Regions from separate parts of the Leclercia sp. LSNIH3 genome, predicted to be linked through region 3. Evidence: predicted binding sites of a transcription regulator. Region 3 holds the regulator's gene; each other region holds the start of a gene.
What was found. Region 3 encodes PurR, which represses purine synthesis genes. Its sites were predicted from a motif close to CANGCAAACGTTTGCNTG; they were not measured.
Positions count from the first base shown of each region.

Region 1: purM (phosphoribosylformylglycinamidine cyclo-ligase) is a predicted target of PurR. The motif match lies at 4,131-4,148, and genes of this name have one in related genera.
Region 2: tusA (sulfurtransferase TusA) is a predicted target of PurR. The motif match lies at 6,551-6,568, and genes of this name have one in related genera.

Region 1 covers NZ_CP026387.1:3,722,942-3,732,836, reverse strand. The annotation lists gene C3F35_RS18130 (DnaA inactivator Hda) at 1-178, opposite strand, end outside; gene uraA (uracil permease) at 274-1,563, opposite strand; gene upp (uracil phosphoribosyltransferase) at 1,658-2,284, opposite strand; gene C3F35_RS18115 (6-phospho-beta-glucosidase) at 2,501-3,931, opposite strand; gene purM (phosphoribosylformylglycinamidine cyclo-ligase) at 4,211-5,248, shown strand; gene purN (phosphoribosylglycinamide formyltransferase) at 5,245-5,886, shown strand; gene ppk1 (polyphosphate kinase 1) at 6,106-8,166, shown strand; gene ppx (exopolyphosphatase) at 8,170-9,711, shown strand; gene C3F35_RS18090 (sensor domain-containing phosphodiesterase) at 9,719-9,895, opposite strand, start outside.
Region 2 covers NZ_CP026387.1:2,734,731-2,744,625, forward strand. The annotation lists gene C3F35_RS13200 (beta-ketoacyl synthase chain length factor) at 1-655, opposite strand, end outside; gene C3F35_RS13205 (methyltransferase) at 715-1,776, opposite strand; gene C3F35_RS13210 (AI-2E family transporter) at 1,888-2,961, opposite strand; partial or broken gene C3F35_RS13215 (MFS transporter) at 3,070-4,312, shown strand; gene C3F35_RS13220 (DcrB family lipoprotein) at 4,958-5,515, opposite strand; gene C3F35_RS13225 (7-cyano-7-deazaguanine/7-aminomethyl-7-deazaguanine transporter) at 5,588-6,253, opposite strand; gene tusA (sulfurtransferase TusA) at 6,628-6,870, shown strand; gene C3F35_RS13235 (TRAP transporter substrate-binding protein) at 7,189-8,160, shown strand; gene C3F35_RS13240 (TRAP transporter small permease) at 8,173-8,682, shown strand; gene C3F35_RS13245 (TRAP transporter large permease) at 8,693-9,895, shown strand, end outside.
Region 3 covers NZ_CP026387.1:330,161-340,055, forward strand. The annotation lists gene C3F35_RS01605 (TetR/AcrR family transcriptional regulator) at 1-414, shown strand, start outside; gene C3F35_RS01610 (alkene reductase) at 468-1,565, shown strand; gene gloA (lactoylglutathione lyase) at 1,649-2,056, shown strand; gene rnt (ribonuclease T) at 2,153-2,803, shown strand; gene grxD (monothiol glutaredoxin 4) at 2,849-3,196, opposite strand; gene C3F35_RS01630 (C40 family peptidase) at 3,534-4,337, shown strand; gene sodB (superoxide dismutase [Fe]) at 4,460-5,041, shown strand; gene C3F35_RS01640 (MFS transporter) at 5,080-6,246, opposite strand; gene cydH (cytochrome bd-I oxidase subunit CydH) at 6,411-6,500, opposite strand; gene purR (HTH-type transcriptional repressor PurR) at 6,796-7,821, shown strand; gene punR (DNA-binding transcriptional activator PunR) at 7,818-8,750, opposite strand; gene punC (purine nucleoside transporter PunC) at 8,866-9,895, shown strand, end outside.

The DNA.
Region 1 (9,895 bases), 1.4 Mb from region 3:
GCAGATGGCTGCGCCCCGCGCCTTCGCGTGACCAGATATAGATGTAACCGCTGTGCTCCTGGCGCAACACGTTTTGCAGTGCAGCCAGTAAAGAGGGGTTATCACCCGGCCAGAAACTCGCGAAAGTTTCGTCGTCGGGAAGATAAAGTGGCAAAGAGAGCTGTGCCGGTGCGTTCAGAAATACCTCAACCAGGTCTTACTCGGAATCGGCCCAGAGTTTAACACGGAACAAGCGGGGAGAGAACCGGGCGGATCGGCCGCCCGGTTAGACGATCAATGAGAGACTTTTTCTGTCTCTTCCGCGTCCAGAACCACTTCTTCCGGGCGCAGAATGGAGATCACTTTGAAGATCAGGGCGAGGCCGATACCCACAATGGTCGCCAGCGCCATGCCTTTCAGCTCCGCTGCACCAATGTGAACCTTGGCTCCGCTGACGCCAATAATCAGGATCACGGAGGTCAGGATCAGGTTCTGCGCTTTGCTGTAATCGACTTTAGACTCGATCAGAACGCGGATACCGGAAGCACCGATTACCCCGTACAGCAGCAGCGAAACACCGCCCATTACCGGCACCGGGATGATCTGGATCGCCGCCGCCAGTTTACCCACGCAGGAGAGCAGAATGGCAATAATTGCCGCGCCGCCGATAACCCAGGTGCTGTAAACGCGAGTAATGGCCATGACGCCGATATTCTCACCGTAGGTGGTGTTTGGCGTGGAGCCGAAAAAACCGGAGATAATGGTCGAGAAGCCGTTGGCAAACATTGAACGATGCAGACCCGGGTCGCGGATCAGGTCGCGCTTGACGATGTTCGCCGTGACCACCAGGTGACCGACGTGCTCGGCAATAACCACCAGCGCCGCCGGCAGGATGGTGAAGATGGCAAACCACTCAAAACGCGGGGTATAGAAGGTTGGCAGAGCAAACCAGTGAGCCTGCGCGATTGGCGTCGTATCGACCACGCCCATGGCGAAGGAGAGCGCATAGCCCGCCAGCACGCCAATCAGGATCGGGATAATCGCCATAAAGCCACGGAACAGCACCGAGCCAAAGACCGTCACGCCCAGGGTGACCAGCGAGATGATAATGGTTTTGGTATCCGGCGACTGACCGTCGGCAGGCAGCAGGCCCGCCATGTTTGCCGCCACACCGGCTAACTCAAGCCCGATGACGGCAACGATTGCGCCCATTGCCGCAGGCGGGAACATCACATCCAGCCAGCCCGTACCGGCTTTTTTCACAATGAAAGCAACGAGGCAGAACAGCACGCCGCACATAATGAAACCGCCCAGCGCCACTTCATAGCCTAAAGGCAACAGCAACAGTACCGGCGAGATAAAGGCAAAGCTCGAACCCAGATAGGCCGGGATTTTACCTTTACAGATGAAGAGGTACAGCAGCGTTCCGATGCCGTTAAACAACAGCACGGTGGCCGGGTTAATGTGGAACAGGATTGGCACCAGCACGGTTGCGCCAAACATCGCAAACAGGTGCTGCAAACTAAGCGGGATTGTCTGTAAAAGTGGCGGTCTTTCACTCACCCCGATAGCACGGCGCGTCATAGTGTTTTCCTCAAGTGTTGTTTGCTTTTAACGGTTGGTTTTTTTATTCAAAAAAAAGCCGACTATCAAAGTCGGCTTCTTTTTCGTTTATCACTTACTTAGTACCAAAAATCTTATCACCGGCATCGCCGAGGCCCGGGATGATGTACCCGTGCTCGTTCAGACCCTGATCAACAGACGCAGTGTACAGCTCCACGTCCGGGTGCGCTTTTTCCAGCGCGGCAATCCCTTCCGGTGCGGCAACCAGTACCAGCACCTTGATGCTGCTGCAGCCCGCGTTTTTCAGCAGATCGATAGTGGCGATCATCGAACCACCGGTGGCCAGCATTGGGTCAACGACCAGCGCCATACGCTCGTCGATGTTGGAAACCAGCTTCTGGAAATACGGCACTGGCTCCAGCGTTTCTTCGTTACGGTAGATACCGACCACGCTGATACGCGCGCTCGGGACGTGCTCCAGCACGCCTTCCATCATGCCCAGACCCGCACGCAGGATTGGCACAACGGTAATTTTTTTGCCTTTGATCTGCTCAACCTGTACTGGGCCGTTCCAGCCTTCAATGGTCACCGTTTCGGTTTCCAGATCGGAGGTTGCTTCATAAGTCAGTAAGCTGCCAACTTCAGAAGCCAGTTCACGAAAGCGCTTAGTGCTGATGTCATGCTCACGCATCAGGCCCAGCTTGTGTTTAACGAGTGGGTGTTTCACTTCCACAATCTTCATTCTCTTTCTCCTTCGGGTGGCAGCCACAAAAAAAATCGCCGGATTATACCGCTTTTTTCAGACTGCGCCATACCCATCTTGCTTGACCGGGATCAACCAAAGTGAATAACAGGCTGCAGAGAGTATAAAAGAGACAAAAAAAACCGGAGGGGGATCTCCGGCCTTTATGCGGGGTTTCGCCGGGTGGCGCTGCGCTTACCCGGCCATGTCACAGAGCTACAGCGTCTCGCCGTTGCTGGCGATCACCTTCTGATACCAGGCAAAGGATTTTTTCTTACTGCGATTCAGCGTGCCGTTGCCTTCGTTGTCTTTATCGACATAGATAAAGCCATAGCGTTTTTTCATTTCGCCGGTACCGGCAGAGACCAGATCGATACAGCCCCACGGGGTGTAGCCCATCAGCTCCACGCCATCCTCCACTACCGCTTTTTTCATCTCGCGGATATGGGCGCTGAGATAGTCGATGCGGTACTGGTCGTTCACCGTGCCGTCGCTCTCCAGCACATCGATAGCGCCAAAACCATTCTCGACGATAAACAGCGGCAGCTGGTAGTGATCCCAGAACCAGTTCAGGGAGTAGCGCAGCCCCACCGGGTCAATCTGCCAGCCCCAGTCCGATTTCTGTACGTAGGGGTTGGAGACCAGGCTTTTGCTCTCGTCGTAATCCAGTTGCGGGTTATCCGCCGTCGCTTTGGTGGCAAACGACATGTAATAGCTGAAGCCGATGTAATCCACGCAGCCCTGTTTCAGCGCCGCTTTATCCTCTTCGGTGATATCCAGCTCAAAACCACGACGGGCAAAGTAGTTCAGCAGATGCTGTGGATAGGCACCGCGCACGTGTACGTCGGTGAACCAGTAGCGGCGGTGCATGGCATTCATCGCCATCATCATGTCGTCCGGGGCGCAGGTCAACGGGTAGATAGGACACATAGCAATCATGCAGCCAATCCGCAGGGACGGGTTGATGTCACGTCCGGCTTTTACCGCCAGCGCGCTGGCCACCAGCTCATAGTGCGCCGCCTGGAACATCACCGGCTCGCGATCTTCGCCCGGCTGGTATTTCAGGCCGGAATTGGTGAAGGGTGCGAAGTCTTCGTGGAAGTTGGCCTGGTTGTTAATCTCGTTGAAGGTCATCCAGTACTTCACTTTGTGCTGATAACGTTCAAATACCACGCTGGCAAAGCGCACAAAGAAGTCGATCAGTTTGCGGTTGCGCCAGCCGCCATATTCGCTCACCAGGTGATACGGCATTTCGAAGTGCGAGAGGGTAATAACCGGCTCGATGCCGTGCTTCAGGCACTCATCAAACAGATCGTCATAAAACTGCAGGCCTGCCTCGTTGGGCTGCTGTTCGTCACCTTTGGGGAAAATACGTGTCCAGGCAATGGAGGTGCGGAAGCATTTAAAGCCCAGTTCCGCGAACAGTTGGATATCTTCTTTATAACGGTGATAGAAATCGATGGCTTCATGATTGGGGTAGTTTTTGCCCGGCAGCACCCCGTCGGTAATTTCGCGCGGGACGCCATGTGCGCCTGCGGTCATCACATCTGCGACGCTTGGGCCCTTCCCGCCCTCTTGCCAGCCGCCTTCAAGTTGATGCGCCGCCACAGCGCCGCCCCACAGAAAACCCTCTTTGAATCCTGACATGCGATATCCCTCATTCAGCGTTAATTTTCGGCAAAAAAGAGTACAGAAACCGGTTTCAGTGAAATGATGTGCATTCAGCGAAGGGGTTGCAAGAAGAAGAATGTACCCGGTTTCATTTTCGTGAACGGGTTCAAGTTTGCGTAGCGAATCGCGATTTTTGCTGCATTTTCAGGGACCCGTTTTTCTGTTGCAGAATAGGCTCGCAAACGTTTGCCTGGACTGTTAGAATTGCGCCGATTTTTCTTACAATCGCAATGCAATCGCGTGGGGACTTGAGCCGTGACCAACAAAACTTCTCTCAGCTACAAAGATGCCGGTGTAGATATTGACGCAGGTAATGCGCTGGTTGACCGTATCAAAGGGGTAGTTAAAAAAACCCGCCGCCCGGAAGTAATGGGTGGGCTGGGAGGATTCGGCGCCCTGTGCGCGCTGCCGCAAAAATACCGTGAACCGGTTCTGGTCTCGGGCACCGACGGCGTAGGCACCAAGCTGCGTCTGGCGATGGATCTGAAACGCCACGACACCATCGGTGTTGATCTGGTTGCCATGTGTGTTAACGACCTGGTGGTTCAGGGTGCTGAGCCGCTGTTCTTCCTCGACTACTACGCGACCGGCAAGCTGGACGTGGACACCGCAGCCAGCGTGATCAGCGGTATCGCTGAAGGCTGCCTGCAGTCTGGCTGTGCGCTGGTTGGCGGTGAAACCGCTGAAATGCCGGGGATGTATCACGGCGAAGATTACGACGTAGCCGGTTTCTGCGTGGGCGTTGTCGAGAAGTCCGAGATCATTGACGGCAGCAAAGTGACCGACGGCGATGTGCTGATTGCCCTGGGTTCCAGCGGCCCACACTCCAACGGTTACTCGCTGGTGCGTAAAATTGTCGAAGTCAGCGGCTGCGACCCGCTGACGACCGAACTGGAAGGCAAACCGCTGGCCGATCACCTGCTGGAACCTACCCGTATCTACGTGAAATCCATCCTGGAACTGATCGCGAACGTGGACGTTCACGCTATCGCCCACCTGACCGGCGGCGGCTTCTGGGAAAACATCCCACGCGTATTGCCGGACAACACCCAGGCCGTGATCGACGAATCCTCCTGGCAGTGGCCAGCGGTGTTCAACTGGCTGCAGGATGCCGGTAACGTTAGCGACCACGAAATGTATCGCACCTTCAACTGCGGCGTGGGGATGTTGATCGCCCTGCCAGCCAGCGAAGTGGACAATGCCCTGGCGCTGCTGCAGGCGAAAGGTGAAAACGCGTGGAAAATCGGTATCATCAAGGCTTCTGATGCCGAACAGCGTGTGGTCATTGAATGAAAAATATAGTGGTGCTCATTTCCGGTAACGGAAGTAATTTGCAGGCTATCATCGATGCCTGCAAACAGAAGAAAATCAACGGCACCCTCCGCGCAGTATTCAGTAACAAGGCCGATGCGTTCGGCCTTGAGCGCGCCCGCGAAGCGGGCATTGCCGCGCATGCGCTCAGCGCTTCCCAGTTTGCCAGCCGCGAAGCCTTTGACCGCGAACTGGTGCAGGAGATCGACGCCTACGCCCCGGATGTGGTGGTGCTGGCGGGCTATATGCGGATCCTCAGCCCGGCGTTTGTAGCCCACTATGCCGGACGTCTGCTGAACATCCACCCTTCCCTGCTGCCAAAATATCCTGGCCTGAATACTCATCGTCAGGTGCTGGAGAATGGCGACGCGGAGCACGGCACCTCGGTTCACTTTGTCACTGACGAACTGGACGGCGGCCCGGTGATCCTGCAGGCGAAAGTGCCGGTGTTTGAAGGCGACAGCGAAGAGGATGTTACCGCCCGGGTTCAGGCCCAGGAGCACGCCATCTACCCGCTGGTGGTGAGCTGGTTTGTGGATGGCCGCCTGGCGATGCGCGACGGCACCGCCTGGCTGGATGGCTCGCCGCTACCTCCACAAGGCCATGCGGCCGAAGAGTAATCTTTTGTCGGGTAGGCTTTGCTTACCCGGTCTCTCTGAATATAGGTCCGCGCAAACAAAGCGCCGACGGGCAATGCCGCCAACCCTCTATTATTCTTCAAGAAAAAATTTAACTGTCATACTTTTCTGACACAGTTGGACATATAGTGGAAATGCTCGCCATAATAAAGGCGAGACGGATTTACCACGTCCTGTGATTGAACTGGAGTGTGAGTAGTAATGGGTCAGGAAAAGTTATACATCGAGAAAGAGTTAAGCTGGTTAGCATTCAACGAGCGCGTGCTTCAGGAAGCAGCGGATAAAAGTAACCCGCTGATTGAGCGCATGCGTTTTCTGGGGATTTACTCAAACAACCTGGACGAGTTCTACAAAGTTCGCTTTGCTGAACTGAAACGCCGAATCATCATTAGCGAAGAGCAGGGTTTAAACTCGAATTCGCGTCATCTGCTTGGCAAGATCCAGTCCCGAGTGCTAAAAGCCGATCAGGAATTTGACAGTCTGTATAACGAATTGCTGCTGGAGATGGCACGCAATCAAATCTTCCTGATCAATGAGCGACAGCTTTCGGTCAACCAGCAGAGCTGGCTACGCCACTATTTCAAACAGTATCTGCGCCAGCACATCACCCCCATTCTGATTAACCGTGAAACCGATCTGGTGCAGTTCCTGAAGGATGACTACACCTATCTGGCGGTAGAAATTATCCGCGGCGACAGCATTCGCTATGCGCTGCTGGAGATCCCGTCAGATAAGGTGCCGCGCTTCGTCAATCTGCCGCCGGAAACGCCGCGTCGTCGCAAGCCGATGATCCTGCTGGATAACATCCTGCGCTACTGTCTGGACGACATCTTTAAAGGCTTCTTCGATTACGACGCGCTGAACGCCTATTCCATGAAGATGACCCGTGACGCCGAGTACGACCTGGTGCACGAGATGGAAGCCAGCCTGATGGAGCTGATGTCCTCCAGCCTTAAGCAACGTCTAACCGCCGAGCCGGTGCGCTTTGTGTATCAGCGTGATATGCCGGACGCGATGGTCGAGATGCTGCGTGAAAAGCTGACCATCTCCCGCTACGACTCCATCGTGCCGGGCGGTCGCTATCACAACTTTAAAGACTTTATCGGCTTCCCGAACGTCGGCAAAGCCAACCTGGTGAACAAGCCGCTGCCGCGCCTGCGCCATATTTGGTTCGATAAGTTCCGCAACGGCTTCGATGCCATTCGCGAGCGCGACGTCCTGCTCTACTATCCGTACCACACCTTTGAACATGTGCTGGAGCTGATGCGTCAGGCATCGTTCGATCCCAACGTGCTGGCGATCAAAATCAACATCTACCGCGTGGCGAAAGACTCCCGCATTATCGATGCGATGATTCATGCCGCCCATAACGGGAAGAAAGTCACCGTGGTGGTAGAGTTGCAGGCACGCTTCGATGAAGAGGCCAACATTCACTGGGCGCGCCGTCTGACCGAAGCGGGCGTACACGTGATCTTCTCGGCCCCGGGGCTGAAGATCCACGCCAAGCTGTTCCTCATCTCCCGTAAAGAGGGGGATGATGTCGTGCGTTATGCCCACATCGGTACCGGCAACTTTAACGAGAAGACGGCGCGAATTTACACCGACTACTCGCTGCTCACCGCCGATGCGCGCATCACCAACGAGGTGCGCCGGGTCTTTAACTTCATTGAGAACCCGTATCGTCCGGTCAGCTTCGACTACCTGCTGGTATCGCCGCAAAACTCTCGTCGCCTGCTGTATGATATGATCGACAAAGAGATTGCTAATGCCCAGAACGGCCTGCCGGCTGGCATTACGCTGAAGCTCAACAACCTCGTCGATAAAGGGCTGGTGGATCGTCTGTATGCAGCGTCCAGTTCCGGGGTTCAGGTCAATCTGCTGATCCGCGGTATGTGCTCCCTGATCCCCGATCTGGAAGGCATCAGCGAAAATATTCGCGTCATGAGCATCGTTGACCGCTATCTTGAACACGATCGCATCTATATTTTTGAGAACGGTGGCGATAAACGCGTTTACCTCTCTTCCGCAGACTGGATGACGCGCAACATCGATTATCGAATCGAAGTGGCGGCACCGCTGCTGGACCCGCGATTGAAGCAACAAATTCTTGATATCATCGATTTATTGTTAAGCGATACTGTAAAAGCACGTTATATCGATAAAGAACTGAGCAACCGCTATGTGCCGCGCGGCAATCGCCGTAAAGTACGGGCACAGCTGGCGATTTACGACTATATCAAATCACTCGAGCAACCCGATTAACCTATGCCGATAAACGATAAGACCCCACGACCGCAGGAATTTGCTGCAGTCGACCTTGGTTCTAACAGCTTCCACATGGTCATTGCCCGTGAGGTTGATGGCGCAATGCAGATCATCGGTCGGCTGAAACAGCGCGTTCACCTGGCGGATGGCCTGGATGCTAACAATATGCTCAGCGAAGAGGCCATGGAGCGCGGGCTAAACTGCCTGTCGCTGTTTGCTGAACGTCTGCAGGGTTTCACCCCGTCGAGCGTTTGCATTGTTGGAACCCACACTCTTCGTCAGGCCTCGAACGCCACGGAATTTTTAAAGCGTGCGGAGCAGGTGATCCCCTACCCTATCGAGATCATTTCAGGCAATGAAGAAGCCCGACTGATTTTCATGGGTGTGGAACATACTCAGCCCGAAAAAGGCCGCAAGCTGGTGATCGATATCGGCGGTGGCTCTACCGAGCTGGTGATTGGCGAAAACTTTGAGCCGCATCTGGTCGAAAGCCGCCGGATGGGCTGCGTCAGTTTTGCCCAACTCTATTTCCCGGGCGGGATCATTACCCGGGAAAACTTCCAGCGTGCGCGCATGGCCGCGGTTCAAAAGCTGGAGACGCTTGCCTGGCAATATCGACTCCAGGGCTGGAACGTGGCGCTCGGCGCTTCAGGTACGATCAAAGCCGCACATGAAGTGCTGGTGGAGATGGGCGAAAAAGACGGTTTTATCACCCCGGAGCGTCTGTCGATGCTGATGGAAGAGGTGGTCAAGCATAAGAGCTTTGAGGCGCTGAGCCTGCCTGGGCTATCTGAAGAGCGCAAAGCGGTCTTTGTACCGGGTCTGGCCATCCTGTGCGGCGTGTTCGATGCGCTGGCCATCCGTGAGCTACGCCTGTCTGACGGCGCACTGCGCGAAGGCGTGCTGTATGAGATGGAAGGTCGGTTCCGTCACCAGGATATTCGCAGCCGTACCGCGCAGAGCCTGGCGAATCAGTACAACATCGATCGCGAGCAGGCGAAGCGGGTGCTGGAAACCACCACTCATATGTATGAACAGTGGGAAACCCAGAACCCGAAACTGGCGCATCCGCAGCTGGCGGCTCTGCTTAAGTGGGCGGCGATGCTGCATGAAGTCGGGCTGAACATCAATCACAGCGGGATGCATCGCCACTCGGCCTACATTCTGCAAAACAGCGATCTGCCTGGCTTTAACCAGGAGCAGCAGACCATGATGGCTTCGCTGGTACGCTATCATCGCAAAGCCGTTAAGCTGGACGAATTGCCACGCTTTACGCTGTTCAAGAAAAAACAGTTCCTGCCGCTGATCCAGCTGTTACGTCTGGGCGTGCTGCTCAACAACCAGCGCCAGGCGACAACCACGCCGCCGACGCTGACGCTCACCACGGACGATAACCACTGGACGTTAAGCTTCCCGCACGACTGGTTTAGCCAGAACGCACTGGTGCTGCTGGATCTGGAAAGAGAGCAGCAGTACTGGAGCGCCGTTACCGGCTGGTGCCTGAAAATTGAAGAAGAGCACTCTCCGAACGTCGCCGCGTAATCTCCTGTCAGGCGCTCTTCATGAGCGCCTGTTTCGACAGTAACGTCTCCAGCCGTACGGGCTTACCGATTAAATAACCCTGGAAGTAATCAATCCCCAGCGCCTCCGCGGCGCAACGGATCTCTTCGCTCTCGACATACTCCGCCACCACCAGCATTTTCTTCATCCGCGCCAGATGGCAAAT
Region 2 (9,895 bases), 2.4 Mb from region 3:
AGTGGCGCAGGAACTGCAGGCTCTGCGGCAGCGATGGCTCATCCGGGCACAGGACGGATTCCGTTTCGCAGCGCAGGGCGTCACCGGCTTCGATGACCAGCGCCATGGCATAGGGCCAGGTCGGCATCTGAGCCGGCAGTGCGAAGCGGTAAAAATCGGGCAGGGTGCCATCAAAATCGACCAGTAACACGCGCGTATATCCGGCATGCAGCAGGCTCAGCACCTCGCACAGGCCCTGCTGAAAAGTATCCATTCCGGCGGAAAGAGATGACGAAACAATCGGCTGACGCGCCGCGATAGTCAGATTGCCCACCGCAGAGTTGTGGACCGACATGGCAAAGTCGGTCGGGGAAACATCCTGCCCGGTCGCCAGCGCGTGCAGGAGGCGATAGTTACGCTCCAGCTCGCCATGACGGCTGGTATAGACCACGGCATCAATGGCATGTTTTCGCACCATCGCCAGGCCGCAATCGACCGCCAGCTTACTGCCTGAACTGAGGCGGCGGGCGGTCATCATCGGCAGATCGGTCAGTTTGGCCTGCGGCGCAGCAGGATCGATGGCGTGCAAACCCTGCGACCATGCCTGCCACTGATCGGCATCGCTAAGCCCTGGCGCTCTGGCATGCCAGTCGAGAATGTTAAATGCAAATTTCATCTGCGCGCGTCCGCGATCAATCCGTCTTTCAATAACGCAGCAAAAATCAGGCCGCGTTATTATTCATTTTTCTGACAAATCAATAAGGTGTGGCCCACCCCGAGATTGTCATGCCGTTGTTCTACCCGGAATCCTGCTCTCTCCAGATAGTGGTAAAATTTCTCTACGCTATAAAAACGGCTGTTGCCGTTCGCCATACAGGTGAAATAGAGCGAGGTTGCGTTCAGGCTGAAGGAGGCCGCTTCGAATTTTTGCGCATCCCAGAAGGGTTCCAGAATGCATAAGCGCGCGCCTGGCTTCATCACCTTCGCCACGTTGCCCAACAGGGTAACAATCTGATCGGGAGAGAAGCAGTCCAGGAACTGGCTCATCCACCAGATATCAGCGTCACCCGGCAGAACAGCGTCGCTAAGCATATCGACAGGATGGAACGCAATACGATGAGATAATCCTGCATTTGCAATATTTTCCCGGGCCAGTGCAATTTGCTGCGGCAGATCGAGCAGCGTCACGGTGATATTTTCATCGTATCTGCAGCAGCGTAGCGCCCATTTACCCGTATTGCCGCCGACATCGTACAATTTTGTCGGCGAGCTTGCGAATATAAGGGGTAATGCGGCGTCGAATGCGCCATCGGAATAGAAATGATCGAAAGCAAACCAGCTTCGCTGCGCCTGTTCAGGCAACGCAGACAGTGCCGGATAAATGGTTGGCCATTCGCCAAAGACAGATAGGCCAGCCGGTTTCTCCGTGCTCAGTGACTCGGCAAGGTGAAACAGGCCCTGATAGCAAACATCCTGGGTGAAATCCATGTTGATGCGGGTCATGCTGTCATGCAGTAAATAATGCCCAATTTTGGCCAGATAGTATCGCCCCTCCCGTTGCGTCACTATGCGCCCGCTTAATCCCATATCCAGCAATACCCCAGCGCCATATTCACTGAGCGTGCTGTTTGCCACGATCTCATCCACAGTAGCGCCATGCGCTCCCTGCTTATCCAGCCAGGCGAGCACGCCAGTGTTACGCAGACAGAAGGCGGTTTGAAAAAGCATCGGGGCAAAAGCGATACGTTGCGCTTCGGTGATGGCCTCAAGCGCGCTGAGCGTGTCCTTTTCGTACATGAAATGCGTAACCTTTTGCCGGTTGAAACAGAGAGCGTCGGGCCAGGCTGACCCGACGAGTATAAAATTTACCGCGCAGCGCTCGCTGAATGGGGTGGCGGGGTGATGCCGTTATCCCGGCAGGCGGCTTTTGGGTCGGCCCGGCCCGAGCAGGATCGCCAGCTTACTGCCTCCCTTGGTGGTTTCCATCCAGATCTTACACACGCTGGTAAGCGGAACAGACAATAACATCCCGACCGGGCCAAGTAACCAGCCCCAGACCAGCAACGACAGGAACACCACCAGGGTGGACATTCCCAGCCGGTGGCCCATCATCCGTGGTTCCACGATATTGCCCAGCACCATATGCACGATCAGGAACAACGCCCCCACCATGGCACACTCATAGAAGCCATTAAACAGAAACGCCTGGATCATCGGCGGTACGGCGGAGATCACCGCGCCGATATTGGGCACATAGTTCAGCAGGAAGGCCAGCACGCCCCACATCAGGGCGAACTGCACGCCCAGCAGCGCCAGCCCCAGCCAGACGATGGCACCCGTCCACAGGCTTAACAATGTTTTCAGCGCCAGATAATGGGAGACGCCCTTCAGCGCCCGGTGCAGACCGGCGATGTGGATCTGCGGATTATTCAGGGCAAAACGCATTTTGTAGGGCACGTGGCGCACTTCAAACAGCATGAAGACCACCGTCATCACCAGCAGCAGGACGCTGGCCATCGCCCCGGAAAGCTGGGTCATTAGCGCGGTGGCAAAGGTCATTACCTTTTCCGAGTCCATCCGTCTTAGCATTCGCTCCGGGGAGATGTGCAGGTTGAGGAACGGGAACATCTCCTGCAGATCGATAAGTTTGCGCGTCAGCTCTTTATTGTATTTCGGCAGCGTGGCGGCAAATTCATTGAGCGAGGCCGCCAGCACCCCGAACAGCGCCGTCATGCCTATCAGCATCACGACCACCACAATGGTGATGGCCAGGGGACGACTCACCCCTCGGCGCAAAAACCAGGTGACGAGGGGGTTAAGGACGATAGCGAAAAAGAGTGCCAGCAGCAGCTGCACGAGAATATCCGCGGCGGCGTGGATACCGGCAAGGATCACCACCAGACAGGCCATTTTAAGCAAAATATGGAGGCCTGCTTTATCAGGTTGCGTAAGACCCGTTTTATCGGGTGGCGTGATTAACATAATATTTCCTCTTATGAGATGCTCATAAGTGTAGTGCGCGCATCGCGCTTCGGCTGAGGCCTTTAATCTTAAAGTCGCTGCTGCAATTCAGCCCCTGTCATGGTAATAGTGAAACACTGTTGTAAAAATTCTGGTGAACCTGATGCCCGAACCTGCCGCCGAACCGGCACTGAGTGGATTACGCCTCAACCTGCGTATTGTTTCCGTCGTTATTTTCAACTTTGCCAGCTACCTGACCATCGGCCTGCCGCTGGCCGTGCTGCCGGGCTATGTCCATGACGTCATGGGATTTAGCGCCTTCTGGGCCGGTCTGGTGATCAGCTTGCAATACTTCGCCACGCTGTTAAGCCGCCCCTATGCCGGGCGCTATGCCGACCTGTTTGGCCCGAAAAGCATTGTGGTGCTGGGGCTGTGCGGCTGCTTCCTGAGTGGAGTGAGCTATTTCCTGGCCGGGTTAACCAGCGCCTGGCCGATAGTGAGCCTGGCGCTGCTCTGTTTTGGGCGGGTGATCCTCGGCGTCGGGCAAAGCCTCGCCGGAACAGGTTCCACGCTGTGGGGCGTGGGGGTCGTGGGGGCGTCGCATATCGGGCGGGTGATCTCCTGGAACGGGATTGTCACTTACGGCGCGATGGCGATGGGTGCTCCCCTCGGCGTGCTCTGCTACCGCTACACCGGCCTGAGCGGGCTGGCGCTGACCATTATGGCGGTGGCGCTGCTGGCGATTTTATTTGCTCTGCCGCGACCGAAAGTTAAAGCCAGCAAAGGCAAACCGATGCCGTTTCGTGCGGTGCTGGGGCGCGTCTGGCCTTACGGTATGGCGCTGGCCCTCGGCTCGGCAGGCTTTGGGGTGATCGCCACCTTCATTACGTTGTTTTATGCCGATAAGGGCTGGGACGGCGCGGCCTTCGCGTTGACCTTGTTCAGCTGTGCCTTCGTCGGAACGCGACTACTGTTCCCGAATGGCATTAACCGGTTGGGCGGGCTGAACGTGGCCATGATCTGCTTTGGCGTGGAGATTATCGGCCTGCTGCTGACCGGCATCGCCGATGCGCCCTGGGTAGCGCGGATTGGGGTCTTCCTCGCGGGGGCTGGGTTCTCGCTGGTCTTCCCGGCGCTGGGCGTCGTGGCGGTGAAAGCGGTGCCGCAGCAGAATCAGGGTGCAGCGCTGGCGACCTATACGGTATTTATGGATATGTCACTGGGGATCACCGGGCCGCTGGCCGGGCTGGTGATGGCGTGGGCCGGGGTGCCGGTTATTTATCTGGCGGCTGCGGGGCTGGTGGCGGTGGCGTTACTGCTGACGTGGCGGCTAAAAAAAAGGCCTCCAGAGGAGGTAATGCCAGTCAGTTAAGCCCGGCGGATTGTTCCGTTCACCTCATGTTCAGCAGAACATGGCATTACACAACCCGTGAACGTGACAAGGGGGGCCGCCGGGCCCCCCTTGTCAATCCCCGCGGCCCCGCAATGAAACCGGTGCTTCGCACTGCGCTCCCCTCCCGACCGGCTGCCTGCGGTCGGCTCAACTCGACATCCTGTCTCGATTCGCCTCTGGCCGCCATCCCTGGCGTCCAGCCCTTGTCATCCGGTCTCCGGTTCGCCGGTTTCAGCGGGGACTCAACACCCGTGCCCCTTTCAAACGACTGAGAAGCGTGAGGGAGCGTGAATCCGGCTGAAAATCGACGAAGCGTTTCCGTAAGGCCGGGGCGAGGCGCAGGGACGCGCCGAGAGGGCATAGCCTGCATGGATGCAGGCTGGTGCCCGACCCGAAAGCCTGAAGGAATAAGCTGAGTGCACCGCGAAGCGGCGATTTTCTTTGCCGGGAGCCGGGGTAGCCAGGGGGGAGGCGGCGAGCCCCCCTGGCACGTTCACCGCAGCGGAGGGGGCATAAAGCAGAGGTGCTTTAGTGAACGGAACCCTTCCACTTCAGTCCCTTAGAAATACCGAGTCGTTTCACTGACTGGCATTACTCCAGAGGAGGCCATTTCATCGTGACAGATTACTGAATCACGAGCGTGTTAATGATGTTCTCTGCGGCAGTTTGCGCTTTCTGCTGATCGTCAGCAGGCAGCGTGATCTGCAGGGTCAGCAGCTTGTTGTCCACTTTGCCCAGCACAACGGAAGAGTAAGCGGTCTGGCCTTTGGCAGAGATAATGCTGTCCAGCTGCTGCAGTTTGTGGTCTTTCAGCTCGATGGCTTTGTTGGTCACTACCTGCAACTGCGGGTCGCGGCTGCGCTGCTGATCTTCCAGACGTTTCGCCAGCACACCCAGATCTTCATTGGTGTCGTCACCGACAATCACAATCACCGCTTTCTGTCCGGTGGCATCGGAATAGACGTGCATATTGTTCGCCTGGGTGCCCAGCTTGCCGCTCTGATCGGTCATGTCCGCCGGCAGAGAGAAGCTGAGTTTGCCATCCATCAGGCTGACCGGTTGACCCGTCGCGTTGCTTTCAGCAGACGCAGCCTGAGCAGGCGTTTTAGTGTCGCTGTTATCACAGGCTGCCAGCCCCATCACCAGCAGGCCAATCCCGACATATTTAACCAGATTGCGCATTGAATTCTTCCTTTCGATAAACGGCCATAACGGCGCATCAATCCATCTTATCACAACTGTTAAAGGGAACCTTTAACCAGCCTGTAATGCTGAGATTTCAGATTTATCCGCGAATCTTTTCAGCAACATATTCAGCAGTACGCCGTACATCGGCAGGAAGAAGACCAGGCTGATAAGCACCTTAAAGGCATAGTCCACGAGCGCGATTTCCATCCAGTGTTGCGCCATAAAGGCATCCGGGCTGCGCCAGAAAGCGATAAAGAAAAAGGCCAGGGTATCGCTGACGTTGCCAAACAGCGTGGAGGCGGTCGGTGCCATCCACCAGCGATGGTTCTGCCGCAGACGGTTAAACACATGCACATCGAGGATCTGCCCCAGCGCATAGGCCATAAAGCTGGCGGCAGCGATACGCGCAACGAACAGGTTGAAGTGCGTCAGCGCCTCAAAGCCCTGCCAGCTGCCCATATAGAACAGGGAGGAGATCACGTACGAAATAAACAGCGCCGGGAGCATGACGGCAAAAATAATGCGTCGGGCCAGCGGGGCACCAAAGATACGTACGGTGAGATCGGTCGCAAGGAAGATAAACGGGAAACTGAACGCGCCCCAGGTGGTATGAAAACCAAAAATGGAGATTGGCAGCTGCACCAGATAGTTACTGGAGGTGATCACCAGCAGATGAAAAAGGGAAAGCCAGAACAACGCTTTTACGCGCTGCGATTGAGAGAACTGCGTCATATTGTGACCTTTTTAACGTTGGGGTGAGGGAACCCAATATGAACCTGGCTTATCAGGCTATTTTATTCACCATTCTGAATCCGGGCAGTGCTCATCAAAACGCGTTGGCGTTTTGAACGTCGCTTGTAGCGGCCCAAAGGGCGAGCGAAGCGAGTAAATCCTTACGTACTCTCTGTACGCTTCGGTTTCTGTGCGCTGTCCGTCTCCTGACTGGCTTCAACAATAGCGGTTGATGGGCCTGGGTCGGAAAACCGCCGCATGATACTGCTTTCACTCCGCTTTGCAATGGCTAATTTTCACGCAATCGTTAACCTGGTTTGCTTTGCTCTGTACGCGGCGTAAACTACTGCCGTTTTTATCTGGACGAGACCACGATGACCGATCTGTTTACCCACCCGGACCACACCCTTGATGCTCAGGGTTTGCGCTGCCCGGAACCCGTCATGATGGTGCGCAAAACCGTGCGCAATATGCAATCCGGCGAAACCCTGCTGATCATTGCTGACGATCCGGCGACCACCCGCGATATCCCCGGTTTTTGTACCTTCATGGAACATGAACTGCTGGCGCAGGATACCGGGGCGCTGCCGTACCGTTACCTGTTACGCAAGGGCTAAACCTGCCGGGCGGTGTGCGACCTGATGCCCTCATCCCAACGCTCTCCTTCAGGGAGAGGGCGCAAATCCTGAAACGGCAACCTGAGGTTGCCGTTTTGCATTGACCCTGGCGAAGCTGCCACCCGGCATGTTGATGCTTGCGCGAGCCTGGGGTTGCCATTTCGTTTGACCTTCATCACCAATTTGAACCGCCATTTCAATATTTAGCGCTTTTTGTGAGGCGCTTCACCCTCACTTTCCAGGCCATAGGCTAGTTTTTAGACGTTCAAAAATAAAACAACGTTCCGATACTTACCTCACTACCCTGGAGTTGACTCGATGAAAACGACCCTCAAGCCGTTGCTGGCCGCTCTGTGCCTGTCTGCTTTTGCTGCCTCTGTGTCGGCGCAAACCATTAAAGCCGCCGATGTCCATCCTGAAGGCTACCCGAACGTGGTGGCGGTGCAGCATATGGGTGAAAAACTCAAACAACAAACCGACGGCAAGCTGGAGATCAAAGTCTTCCCCGGCGGCGTGCTGGGTGATGAAAAGCAGATGATTGAGCAGGCGCAGATGGGCGCCATCGACATGATTCGCGTCTCCATGGCCCCGGTAGCGGCGATCCTGCCGGATATCGAAGTCTTTACGCTGCCCTACGTTTTCCGCGATGAAGACCACATGCACAAAGTGATCGACGGCGATATCGGTAAATCCATCGGTGAGAAGCTCACCGCCAACCCGAAATCACGGCTGGTGTTCCTCGGCTGGATGGACTCCGGCACCCGTAATCTGATCACCAAAAACCCCGTGGTGAAACCGGAAGATCTGAAAGGGATGAAAATCCGCGTCCAGGGCAGCCCGGTAGCGCTGGCCACGCTGAAAGATATGGGAGCCAACTCAGTGGCAATGGGAGTGAGTGAAGTGTACAGCGGCATGCAGACCGGCGTTATCGACGGGGCCGAGAACAACCCGCCAACCTTCATCGCCCACAACTACATGCCGGTCGCCAAAAACTACACCCTGAGCGGCCACTTTATCACCCCGGAAATGCTGCTCTACTCCAAAGTGAAATGGGACAAGCTGAGCGCCGACGAGCAGGAAAAGATTAAGACCCTGGCCCGTGAAGCACAGATGGAGCAGCGCAAACTGTGGCAGGAATATAACAGTCAGGCGCTGGAAAAAATGAAGGCCGGCGGCGTGCAGTTCCACGACATCGACAAGGCGGTCTTTATCAAAGCAACAGAGCCGGTGCGTGCCCAGTATGGCGACAAGCATCAGGATCTGATGAAAGCCATCGCTGACGTTAAGTAACCCGGAGTTTCTATGTCCGAACTTTATCTAAAGTGGATGGACCGTCTCTACCTGCTGGCGATGGCCATTGCCGGGCTGTCGCTGCTGGTGATGACCATTGTGATCCCGATTGGCATCTTTTCGCGCTACGTACTTAACCGCGGTGAGTCGTGGCCGGAGCCGATTGCCATTATCTGCATGGTGACTTTTACCTTTATCGGCGCGGCGGTGAGCTACCGCGCCGGCTCGCATATTGCGGTGAATATGCTCACTGACAGATTGCCGGCCTCACTGAAAACGTTCTGCGCGCGCATGGTGGATCTGCTCATGCTGGCGATCTCGGGCATCATGTTCTGGTACAGCTACCTGCTGTGCATTGAGCTCTGGGAGCAGCCGGTGGCGGAGTTCCCGATCCTGACCTCCGGCGAAAGTTATCTGCCGCTGCCGATCGGATCGGCGGTGTTAATCCTGTTTGTGCTTGAGCGTCTGATGTTTGGCTCTCAGGAACATCGCCCGGTCGTGCTGATCGGCAACCACAGTTAAGGGGTGAACAATGGATGCATTTGTTTTGTTATTCACCCTCGCCATTCTACTGGCGCTGGGGATGCCGGTGGCCTTTGCCGTCGGGTTAAGTGCGGTGGCCGGGGCGCTATGGATTGACCTGCCGCTGGAGGCGCTGATGATCCAAATTACCAGCGGGGTGAATAAATTTACCCTACTGGCGATCCCGTTCTTTATCCTGGCAGGGGCGATCATGGCAGAGGGGGGAATTGCCCGTCGGCTGGTGAACTTCGCCTATATCTTTGTCGGCTTTATTCGCGGCGGACTGTCGCTGGTGAATATCGTCGCCTCGACCTTTTTCGGTGCCATTTCTGGCTCGTCGGTGGCGGATACTGCTTCCATCGGGACCGTAATGATCCCGGAGATGGAGAAGAAGGGCTATCCGCGCGAATACGCGGCGGCAGTGACCGCCAGCGGCTCGGTGCAGGCGATTCTGATCCCGCCCAGCCATAACTCGGTGATCTACTCCCTGGCGGCAGGTGGTACGGTGTCGATTGCCACGCTGTTTATCGCGGGTGTGCTGCCGGGATTGATCCTTGGGTTAAGTCTGATGGTGCTGTGCCTGTGCTTTGCGCGCAAGCGGGGGTATCCAAAAGGTGAAAGAGTGCCTTTTAAACAGGCGCTGAAGATCTTCTTCGATGCCCTGTGGGGGCTGATGACGGTGGTGATCATTCTTGGCGGCATTTTGTCGGGGATCTTTACCGCAACGGAATCCGCCGCGGTCGCCTGCCTGTGGGCGTTCTTTGTCACCATGTTTATCTATCGCGACTACAAGTGGAATGAACTGCCGAAGCTGATGTGTCGCACGGTGAAGACGGTGACCATCGTGATGATTCTGATCGGCTTCGCAGCGGCATTTGGCGCGGTGATGACCTACATGCAGCTGCCGATGCGTATCACTGAGTTCTTCACTTCGCTGTCGGACAACAAGTACGTCATTCTGATGTACCTCAACATCATGCTGCTGCTGATTGGCACCCTGATGGACATGGCGCCGATCATCCTGATCCTGACGCCGGTGCTGCTGCCGGTGACCAATTCGCTGGGTATCGATCCGGTGCATTTCGGGATGATCATGATGGTGAACCTCGGGATCGGGCTGATTACCCCGCCGGTAGGATCGGTGCTGTTTGTTGCCAGTGCGGTGAGCAAGCAGAAGATTGAGGCAGTGGTGCGGGAGATGCTGCCGTTCTAC
Region 3 (9,895 bases):
CACTATGCGGGCTATCACCAGCGACTGGCCACGCACTTTGCCAGCGGCAACGGCAATTACCGCGATCGTGTTCTGGCTTATTACCAGCAGACGCTGACCCAGTTTTGTGCCCAGGGCATTATCAGCGGCTGTCTGACGGTGAAACTTTCTGCCGAAGTGTGCGATCTCTCTGAAGATATGCGCACCGCGATGGATAAAGGGGCCACGGGTGTGATCACCCTGCTGGCACAGGCGCTGGCGAAAGGCCGTGATGAAAAATCACTGGCCTTCGTCGGTGAGCCGCTGACCCAGGCGCAGGTGCTCTACTCCCTGTGGCTGGGCGCTAACCTGCAGGCCAAAATGTCCCGCAGCGCGCTGCCGCTGGAGAGCGCGCTGGACCATGTTAAAAATATCATTGCGACGCCTGGTGCATAACAGGCGTTTTTATTTCACGATTTACTAGACGACCGGTCTACTCAGGAGCCACTATGTCAGCCGAAAAATTATTCACCCCGCTTAACGTGGGCGCGATCGTTGCACCAAACCGTGTCTTCATGGCGCCTCTTACCCGTCTGCGCAGCATTGAGCCGGGCGATATCCCGACGCCGCTGATGGGCGAATACTATCGCCAGCGCGTCAGCGCGGGTCTGATCATCTCGGAAGCTACCCAGATCTCCGCCCAGGCCAAAGGCTATGCTGGCGCACCTGGCCTGCACAGCCCGGAGCAGATCGCAGCGTGGAAGAAAATCACCGACGGCGTGCATGCCGAAGGCGGTCGCATCGCAGTGCAGCTGTGGCACACTGGCCGCATCTCTCACAGCAGCATCCAGCCTGACGGCCAGGCACCGGTTTCAGCCTCTGCCCTCAACGCAGGAACCCGTACCTCCCTGCGCGATGAAAACGGTCATGCCATTCGCGTCGACACCACCACGCCGCGCGCGCTGGAGCTGGACGAGATCCCGGGCATCGTCAACGATTTCCGTCAGGCTGTCGCCAACGCCCGTGAAGCTGGTTTCGACATGGTTGAGCTGCACGGTGCCCACGGCTATCTGTTGCACCAGTTCCTGTCTCCGTCCTCTAACCAGCGTACCGATCAGTACGGCGGCAGCGTAGAGAACCGCGCTCGTCTGGTGCTGGAAGTGATTGATGCCGTATCCAAAGAGTGGAGCGCCGATCGCATCGGGATCCGCGTCTCGCCAATCGGTTCCTTCCAGAATGTCGATAACGGCCCGAACGAAGAAGCCGACGCACTGTACCTGATTAAAGAGCTGGCTAAACGCGGCATTGCGTACCTGCACATGTCCGAGCCTGACTGGGCCGGTGGTGAGCCTTACACCGACGCGTTCCGCCAGAAAGTGCGGGACGTGTTCCCGGGTGTGATCATCGGTGCAGGCGCTTATACGCCAGAAAAAGCAGAAGACCTGATCAACAAAGGGCTGATTGATGCGGTGGCCTTTGGCCGCGCCTATATCGCTAACCCGGACCTGGTCGCGCGCCTGGAGCGCAAAGCCGAGCTGAACCCGCAGCGCCCGGAGAGCTTCTACGGCGGCGGCGCTGAAGGTTATACCGACTACCCTTCTTTATAATCCCTTCATTGATAGCGGCGACCTTTCGCCGCTATACTAAAACATCGTTTCTGTTCAAGATGATAAAAAGCTAAGAGGATAATATGCGCCTACTTCACACCATGCTGCGCGTTGGCGATCTGCAACGTTCCATCGAGTTCTACACTAACGTGCTGGGCATGACCCTGCTGCGTACCAGCGAAAACCCGGAGTACAAATACTCCCTGGCGTTTGTCGGTTATGGCCCGGAGAGCGACGAAGCCGTTATTGAACTCACCTATAACTGGGGTGTTGAGCAGTACGAGCTGGGCACCGCCTACGGTCATATCGCGCTGGAAGTGGATAACGCGGCAGAAGCTTGCGAGCGTATCCGCAGCAACGGCGGCAACGTGACTCGCGAAGCGGGTCCGGTTAAAGGCGGCACCACGGTGATCGCTTTTGTCGAAGATCCAGACGGTTATAAAATCGAACTGATCGAAGCCAAAGACGCGGGCCGCGGTCTGGGCAACTGATCCTTGAGGGCGCGCCATGCGCCCTTTGTTTTACTGCATCTCACTGCAAAATTTGCCATAATGCGCACTGCTTTTTTCCCCTTGTAAGAGATCCAGATGTCCGATAACGCTCAACTTACCGGTCTGTGCGACCGTTTTCGTGGTTTTTATCCTGTAGTCATTGATGTCGAAACCGCTGGATTTAACGCCAAAACCGATGCGCTACTGGAAATTGCCGCCATCACGTTGAAAATGGATGAACAGGGCGATTTGTTGCCGGACTCCACGCTGCATTTTCACGTTGAACCTTTTGAAGGGGCGAACCTGCAGCCAGAGGCGCTGGCGTTTAACGGCATTGACCCGCATAACCCGTTGCGCGGGGCGGTCAGTGAATATGAGGCGCTGCATGCCATTTTCAAAATGGTGCGCAAGGGCATGAAAGAACAGAACTGTAACCGCGCGATTATGGTGGCGCACAACGCAACCTTCGATCACAGCTTTATGATGGCCGCCGCGGAGCGCGCCTCACTGAAGCGAAACCCGTTCCATCCGTTTGTGACCTTCGATACCGCCGCGTTAAGCGGGCTGGCACTGGGGCAAACCGTGCTGTCGAAAGCCTGCATCACTGCCGGCATTGAGTTTGACGGTACCCAGGCGCACTCTGCCCTCTACGATACCGAGCGCACAACGGAACTGTTTTGTGAAATCGTAAACCGCTGGAAACGCCTCGGTGGCTGGCCGCTGCCGGAAGCCGATAACGACGCATAAAAAAAGCGACCTTCTGGTCGCTTTTTATTTACCTGGCCCGGTGGATCACTCGGCGCCTGGCTCTTCAGATTTGTATTTCGCAGCTGTCTCTTTGATCAGCTGTTGCAGTTCACCGCGTTGATACATCTCAATCAGGATGTCGCAGCCGCCTACCAGTTCGCCATCAACCCACAGCTGCGGGAAGGTCGGCCAGTTAGCGTATTTTGGCAGCTCAGCGCGGATATCCGGGTTCTGCAGAATATCAACGTAAGCAAAACGCTCGCCACAGGCAGAAAGCGCCTGGACCGCCTGAGCGGAGAAACCACAGCTTGGCAGTTTCGGAGAACCTTTCATATACAGCAGGATCGGGTTTTCAGCAATCTGCTGCTGAATTTTTTCAATAGTAGTGCTCATGTTTTGCTTCCTTAAACTTCTGTTACGGCAATCGTCTGACATTGTAGCGTTTCAGACCGACAACGGAAAATAACATTTTTGTCACTTATATGATTTTACCGCGCGTCCCTTAAAGTTGCATTCAGAAACGACCTTATCGCGCGATTACCTGCGGTTTTGTTCAGCTAATACACAAAATGCCCAGGTGAAAGAGTGATATTTTTGCGCTAGCTAACGAAACGTGGTTTTAGATGCAAAAAGTTTATTAACGTCGGGCCTTTTTATAGATTAGAATCGACGAGTTTTGTAAATCATACGCAGGTTTATTTATAACCTGCTATTACCAGGGGATTGCCCAGTGGCGCGAATAAATACATTCTCGATCACGCTCTGTGCCTTGCTGTTTACGTCTCTCACCTGCACACCGATGGCTAACGCCTCAGAGCAGGCGCGGCCTTCTGCCGCGCATAAAACGCATCTGGCAAAAGCAACCGAACCCAAGAAAAAAAGCAGTACCAGCAAAACCACAAAAAAAGAGAGCACCAGTAAAAAAAGCAGCACTAAAAAAAGCCTCGCTAAAACGCAGTCAACAAATTCCAGCAAAAAAAGCCGAACCTCCTCACGCAGTGCCAGCCGAACCACGCAAACCGCCTCCCGCGTTGTGACAGAAAAATGCACCACCCGTAAAGGGCGCAAAACGCACTGCGTGAAAACCAGTAAAACGACCACCCTTGCCGAGGCGCATAAAGTCCGGGTGCAAAAAGCCCAGAAAACGGCAATGAATAAACTGATGGGCCAGATTGGTAAACCTTATCGCTGGGGTGGCTCGTCGCCGCGTACCGGCTTCGACTGCAGCGGCCTGGTTTATTACGCCTATAAAGATCTGGTTAAATTCCGCATTCCACGTACCGCTAACGAAATGTACCACCTGCGTGACGCCTCACCGGTCGATCGCGGTGAGCTGGAGAGCGGTGACCTGGTGTTCTTCCGCACCCAGGGTCGGGGTACGGCGGATCATGTCGGCGTCTACGTCGGCAATGGCAAATTTATTCAGTCGCCACGCACCGGCCAGGACATCCAGATTACTTCCCTCAGCGAAGACTACTGGCAGCGTCATTACGTCGGCGCGCGTCGCGTAATGAAGGCCAACACCCTCCGTTAATCCCCTGCCCCGCCAGTACGCTGGCGGGGTAAGTTCCTCTTTTGCATGGCCTTTCAATTTGCTACTCTATCCCTTCATTTAGTATGGCTATTAAATGGATCACTATAATAAGGAGAGTAGCAATGTCGTTTGAATTACCTGCATTACCGTATGCAAAAGACGCCCTGGCCCCGCATATTTCGGCGGAGACCCTGGAATATCACTACGGCAAACACCACCAGACCTATGTCACCAACCTGAACAACCTGATCGGCGGCACCGCATTCGAAGGGAAAACCCTGGAAGAGATCGTACGCACCTCCGAAGGCGGCGTGTTTAACAACGCCGCTCAGGTGTGGAACCACACCTTCTACTGGAACTGCCTGGCACCCAATGCAGGCGGCGAGCCAACGGGCGAGCTGGCGGCAGCCATTACTGCTGCATTCGGCAGCTTTGCGGATTTTAAAGCGAAGTTTACTGATGCGGCGGTGAAGAACTTTGGCGCAGGCTGGACCTGGCTGGTCAAAGAAGCGGACGGCAAGCTGGCTATCGTTTCCACCTCCAACGCCGGGACGCCATTAACCACCAGCGCCACCCCGCTGATGACCGTTGACGTCTGGGAACATGCGTATTACATCGATTACCGTAATGCGCGCCCAAATTACCTGGAGCACTTCTGGGCGCTGGTAAACTGGGAGTTTGTTGCGAAGAACTTCGCGGCATAAACAAAACGCCGAAGGTAACTCCTTCGGCGTTATTTTTTTTACTTGGTCGCGCAAACCGGTTCAGGTTGTTTTCGCCCGGAGGCCAAGACCAGAATAAGCCCCAGACCGGCAATGATCGCCCCCATTACCGGAACGAAGCTGTAACCCATTCCGCTGGAAATAACCGCCCCACCGGCCGCCGCCCCCAGCGCATTCCCCAGGTTAAAGGCACCGATATTCACCGAAGAAGATAACCCTGGCGCATCGCTGGCTACGCGCATAACGCGCATCTGCAACGGGGGGACCACCGCAAAGGTCGCCATACCCCATATCACCATCGCCACGGCCGCGCCCACCTCATTCCGCGCCAGCCACGGAATCGCCACCATGATCACGATAAGCAGCAGTAAAAAGCCTTTCAGGGTGCCGGTTACGGACTTATCAGCCAGCCTGCCGCCCAGATAGTTGCCGAGGGAAAAACCGACGCCAACCAGCACCAGCATGGCGGTGATAAAGGCTGGCGTCGCCTGATTGAGGTCATGCAGCACCGGGGCAATATAAGTATAAAGAGTGAACATCGCACCGGCACCCAGGACGGTGGTCAGCAGGGCTGATAACACCTGTGGACGCAGCAGGACCGCCAGCTCTTTGCGCACTTCCGGCTTTTCACCCGCACCGCCAGAAGGCAGAGAGAAGAACAACGCCATCATCGACACCACGCCCAGCAGCGCGGTGGCCAGGAAGGACATGCGCCAGCCAATCGCCTCACCCATCCAGGTTGCGGCAGGCACGCCGCCAATATTGGCGATGGTCAGCCCCATAAACATGGTGGCTACGGCGCTGGCCTGCTTATGCTTTGGCACCACGCTGGCTGCCACCACCGATCCGAGGCCAAAGAATGCGCCATGGTTCAGGCTGGTCAGAATACGTGACAGCATCAGGGTGGTGTAGTCCGGGGAGAGCGCCGACAGCACGTTGCCGACAGTAAAGATCGCCATCAGGAAGATCAGGGCGTTACGGCGGCCCCGATGCGACAGCAGCAGCGTCATCAGCGGTGCCCCCACCATCACCCCGATGGCATAGGCGCTGATCAGCATACCTGCCGCGGGAATAGAAACATCTACCCCTCGGGCGATAACCGGCAGCAGACCCATCGGCGAAAATTCGGTGGTACCAATACCAAAGGCACCGATGGCAAGGGCCAGCAGCGGAAAATTGATTCTCATACTTCAACTCCAGACACCGTGTCGTCGGGCGACACAGAACAATGAAGGCGAAAGCATGACATCAATCACAAAAAATGAGAAGTTAACAATTTAGCAAAAGATTTTTGCAGGGCGCGTAACAATCAGCGTAAAGGAACGAGGGAGAGCTGCCTCTCCCGCATCAATCAGTGCAGTGCCGCAACCAGACCGCTGGCGACAATCAGACTCAGAACAATAATGGTGGTAATCAGCGAAAACTTAAGATCGGTACTCATCAATTTTTCTCCTTTTAATCACCCTATGAAGAGTGAGCCTGCTCATTTTTACACAGTTCAGGGTAAAAATCTTGCTGGATTTAGATTGATATCGTTTTTTGCTCTTCCCCTTTTGGCCAAGATAAGACAAAATTCCACGCTAAATTTATTAGCGTACCGGCCATTGACCCCCTCCTGACGTCCTGTGTCGTTTTCCCGGCGTACCGCAATTCAAATTGCGCAATTAGGGCGAGTGAAGGCAAACGTTTACCTACCGGTTTTTCAGGAGCTTAGATATGGTCTGGAGTGACATCTGATGGCAACAATTAAAGACGTGGCGAAACGCGCAAACGTTTCCACTACAACCGTATCACATGTTATTAACAAAACCCGCTTTGTCGCGGAAGAGACCCGAAATAATGTCTGGGCGGCCATTAAAGAGCTGCATTACTCACCTAGCGCCGTGGCCCGCAGTCTGAAGGTCAATCACACGAAATCGATCGGCCTGCTGGCGACCAGCAGCGAAGCGCCCTATTTCGCAGAAATCATTGAAGCGGTAGAGAAGAACTGCTTCCAGAAAGGCTACACCCTTATCCTCGGCAACGCGTGGAACAGCCTCGAAAAACAGCGGGCTTATCTGTCGATGATGGCGCAAAAGCGCGTCGATGGTCTGCTGGTGATGTGTTCCGAATACCCAGAATCGCTGCTGTCTATGCTGGAAGAGTATCGCAATATTCCTATGGTGGTGATGGACTGGGGCGAAGCGAAGGCCGACTTCACCGACTCGGTGATCGATAACGCCTTTGAAGGCGGCTACATGGCCGGTCGTTACCTCATCGAACGCGGTCACCGCGAAATCGGCGTGATCCCGGGCGCGCTGGAGCGCAACACCGGTGCCGGCCGTCTGGCGGGCTTTATGAAAGCCATGGAAGAAGCGTTGATTACCGTGCCAGAGAGCTGGATCGTGCAGGGCGACTTTGAACCGGAGTCCGGCTACCGCGCAATGCAGCAGATCCTCTCCCAAAGCCCGCGCCCTACTGCCATCTTCTGTGGCGGGGATATTATGGCCATGGGTGCGCTCTGTGCCGCCGATGAGATGGGCCTGCGCGTCCCGCAGGACGTTTCGCTGATCGGGTATGATAACGTGCGCAACGCGCGCTTCTTTACCCCGGCGTTGACCACCATCCACCAGCCAAAAGATTCGCTGGGGGAGACCGCCTTCAACATGCTGCTGGACCGTATCGTCAACAAGCGCGAAGAGTCCCAGTCAATTGAAGTGCATCCGCGCCTGATTGAACGCCGTTCCGTTGCGGATGGTCCGTTCCGCGACTATCGCCGTTAATCTTCTCCGGGAGCCAGCACCTCTGGCTCCCGCAGCCACTCCCTGTTCATCGTTTCACTGTCTCCCAGATAATCCAGCAGCCATTCCAGGGCCGGTGACATATCGTTTTGTTGCCAGGTCAGGCAGCACGCCGCATCCGGGAAGGGATTCTCCAGCGCCAGCTCTACCCATTTCCCGCTGGCTATTTGCGGGCGGGCAAAATGAACCGGCACCATGCCCACGCACAATCCTGCCGAGAGGCATGTGGCGGACGATTCCCAGTCCGGCGCGACAATTCGCCGCTGGTTATCAAGCAGCCAGGTGATCCGTTTCGGCAGTGAGCGGGAGGTATCTTCTCGTACCAGCGACGGCCAGTTGCGCAGAATATCGTCGCTGATCGGCCCGTCCAGAGCAGCCAGAGGATGATGGCTGGCCACCACGCAGCACCAGCTCAGCATTCCCATATCGCGGAACGCATAGCGGCCACCTACCGGGATCGCCTGCGTGGCACCTATCGCCATCTCAACCCTGCCGTCTGCCAGCGCATCCCAGACGCCGTTGAAGACCTCCTGAGAAACCCGCAGCTCAACGTCAGAAAAGTGGCGGTAAAAATCGACAATCATCTGGCGGGTGCGCTCGGGACGAACAATGTTGTCCACCGCAATAGAGATATGCCCCCGCCAGCCATTGGCGATCTGCTGACACTGTTCGCGGGTGATCTGCATTTTTTTGATAACAGACCGCCCCTCTTTCAGAAACCACAGCCCGGCCGGGGTGAGAACCACATCGCGATGGCGACGCTCAAACAGCGGCACTGCCAGCCACTCCTCCAGTTGACGCACGGTATAGCTGATGGCTGAAGGTACGCGATGCAACTCCTGCGCAGCACCGCTGAAACTGCCGTTACGCGAGACCGCATCCACCACTTCAAGAGAATATTCTGACCACATTTTCTGCCTGCAAAATTTTTGAACGCAACCGCCAAATATTAGCGTTTCACAAGCCTGTTTGCACTCCCTACACTTTGCGGCAATGACAACCTGCGCCCATAAGGAAAATAAAACAGTGAAACCCGGGAAAGGATTTTTAGTCTGGCTCGGCGGCTTAAGCGTGCTGGGCTTTCTTGCCACCGATATGTATCTGCCTGCCTTCTCGATTATGCAGGCGGATCTGCAAACCCCTGCGGCTGCGATCAGCGCCAGCCTGAGCCTGTTTCTGGCCGGGTTTGCCTTTGCCCAGTTGCTGTGGGGACCGATGTCCGACCGCTTCGGACGTAAGCCGGTACTTCTGGCGGGCTTAGCCATTTTCGCCCTCGGCTGCCTCGGCATGCTGTGGGTTCGCGATGCGACCTGGCTGCTGGTGCTGCGCTTTATCCAGGCGGTAGGCGTCTGCGCTGCGGCGGTCACCTGGCAGGCACTGGTCACCGATTATTACCCGGCGTCGCGCACCAACCGTATCTTCGCCACCATCATGCCGCTGGTCGGGCTTTCTCCGGCCCTGGCACCGCTGCTCGGTAGCTGGATCCTCGCCCACTTTAGCTGGCAGGCAATTTTCGCCGTGCTGTTTGTGATCACTTTGGTACTGATGATCCCGGCCTTAAGCCTGAAGCCAGCGACGGTCAAAAATGAGCAACCCAAAGAACGCGTAACCTTTTTATCGCTGTTACGTTCGCGCACCTACCGCGGGAACGTGCTGATTTACGCCGCCTGCTCAGCGAGCTTCTTCGCCTGGCTGACCGGCTCGCCGTTTATTCTTAGCGACATGGGCTACAGCCCGGCGGTGATTGGCCTGAGCTATGTGCCGCAGACTATTGCGTTCCTGATTGGTGGCTATGGCTGTCGCGCCGCGCTGCAAAAATGGCAGGGGCATCAGATGCTGCCGTGGCTGCTGGGTCTGTTTGCCCTTAGCGTAATCGGCACCTGGGCGGTTGGGTTTATTCCGGGCGCGAGCCTGGCAGAGCTGCTGATCCCCTTCTGCCTGATGGCGGTGGCGAACGGTGCAATCTACCCGATTGTGGTGGCGCAGGCACTGCGTCCTTTCCCACAGGCGACGGGCAGTGCCGCTGCCCTGCAAAACACGTTACAGCTCGGCCTCT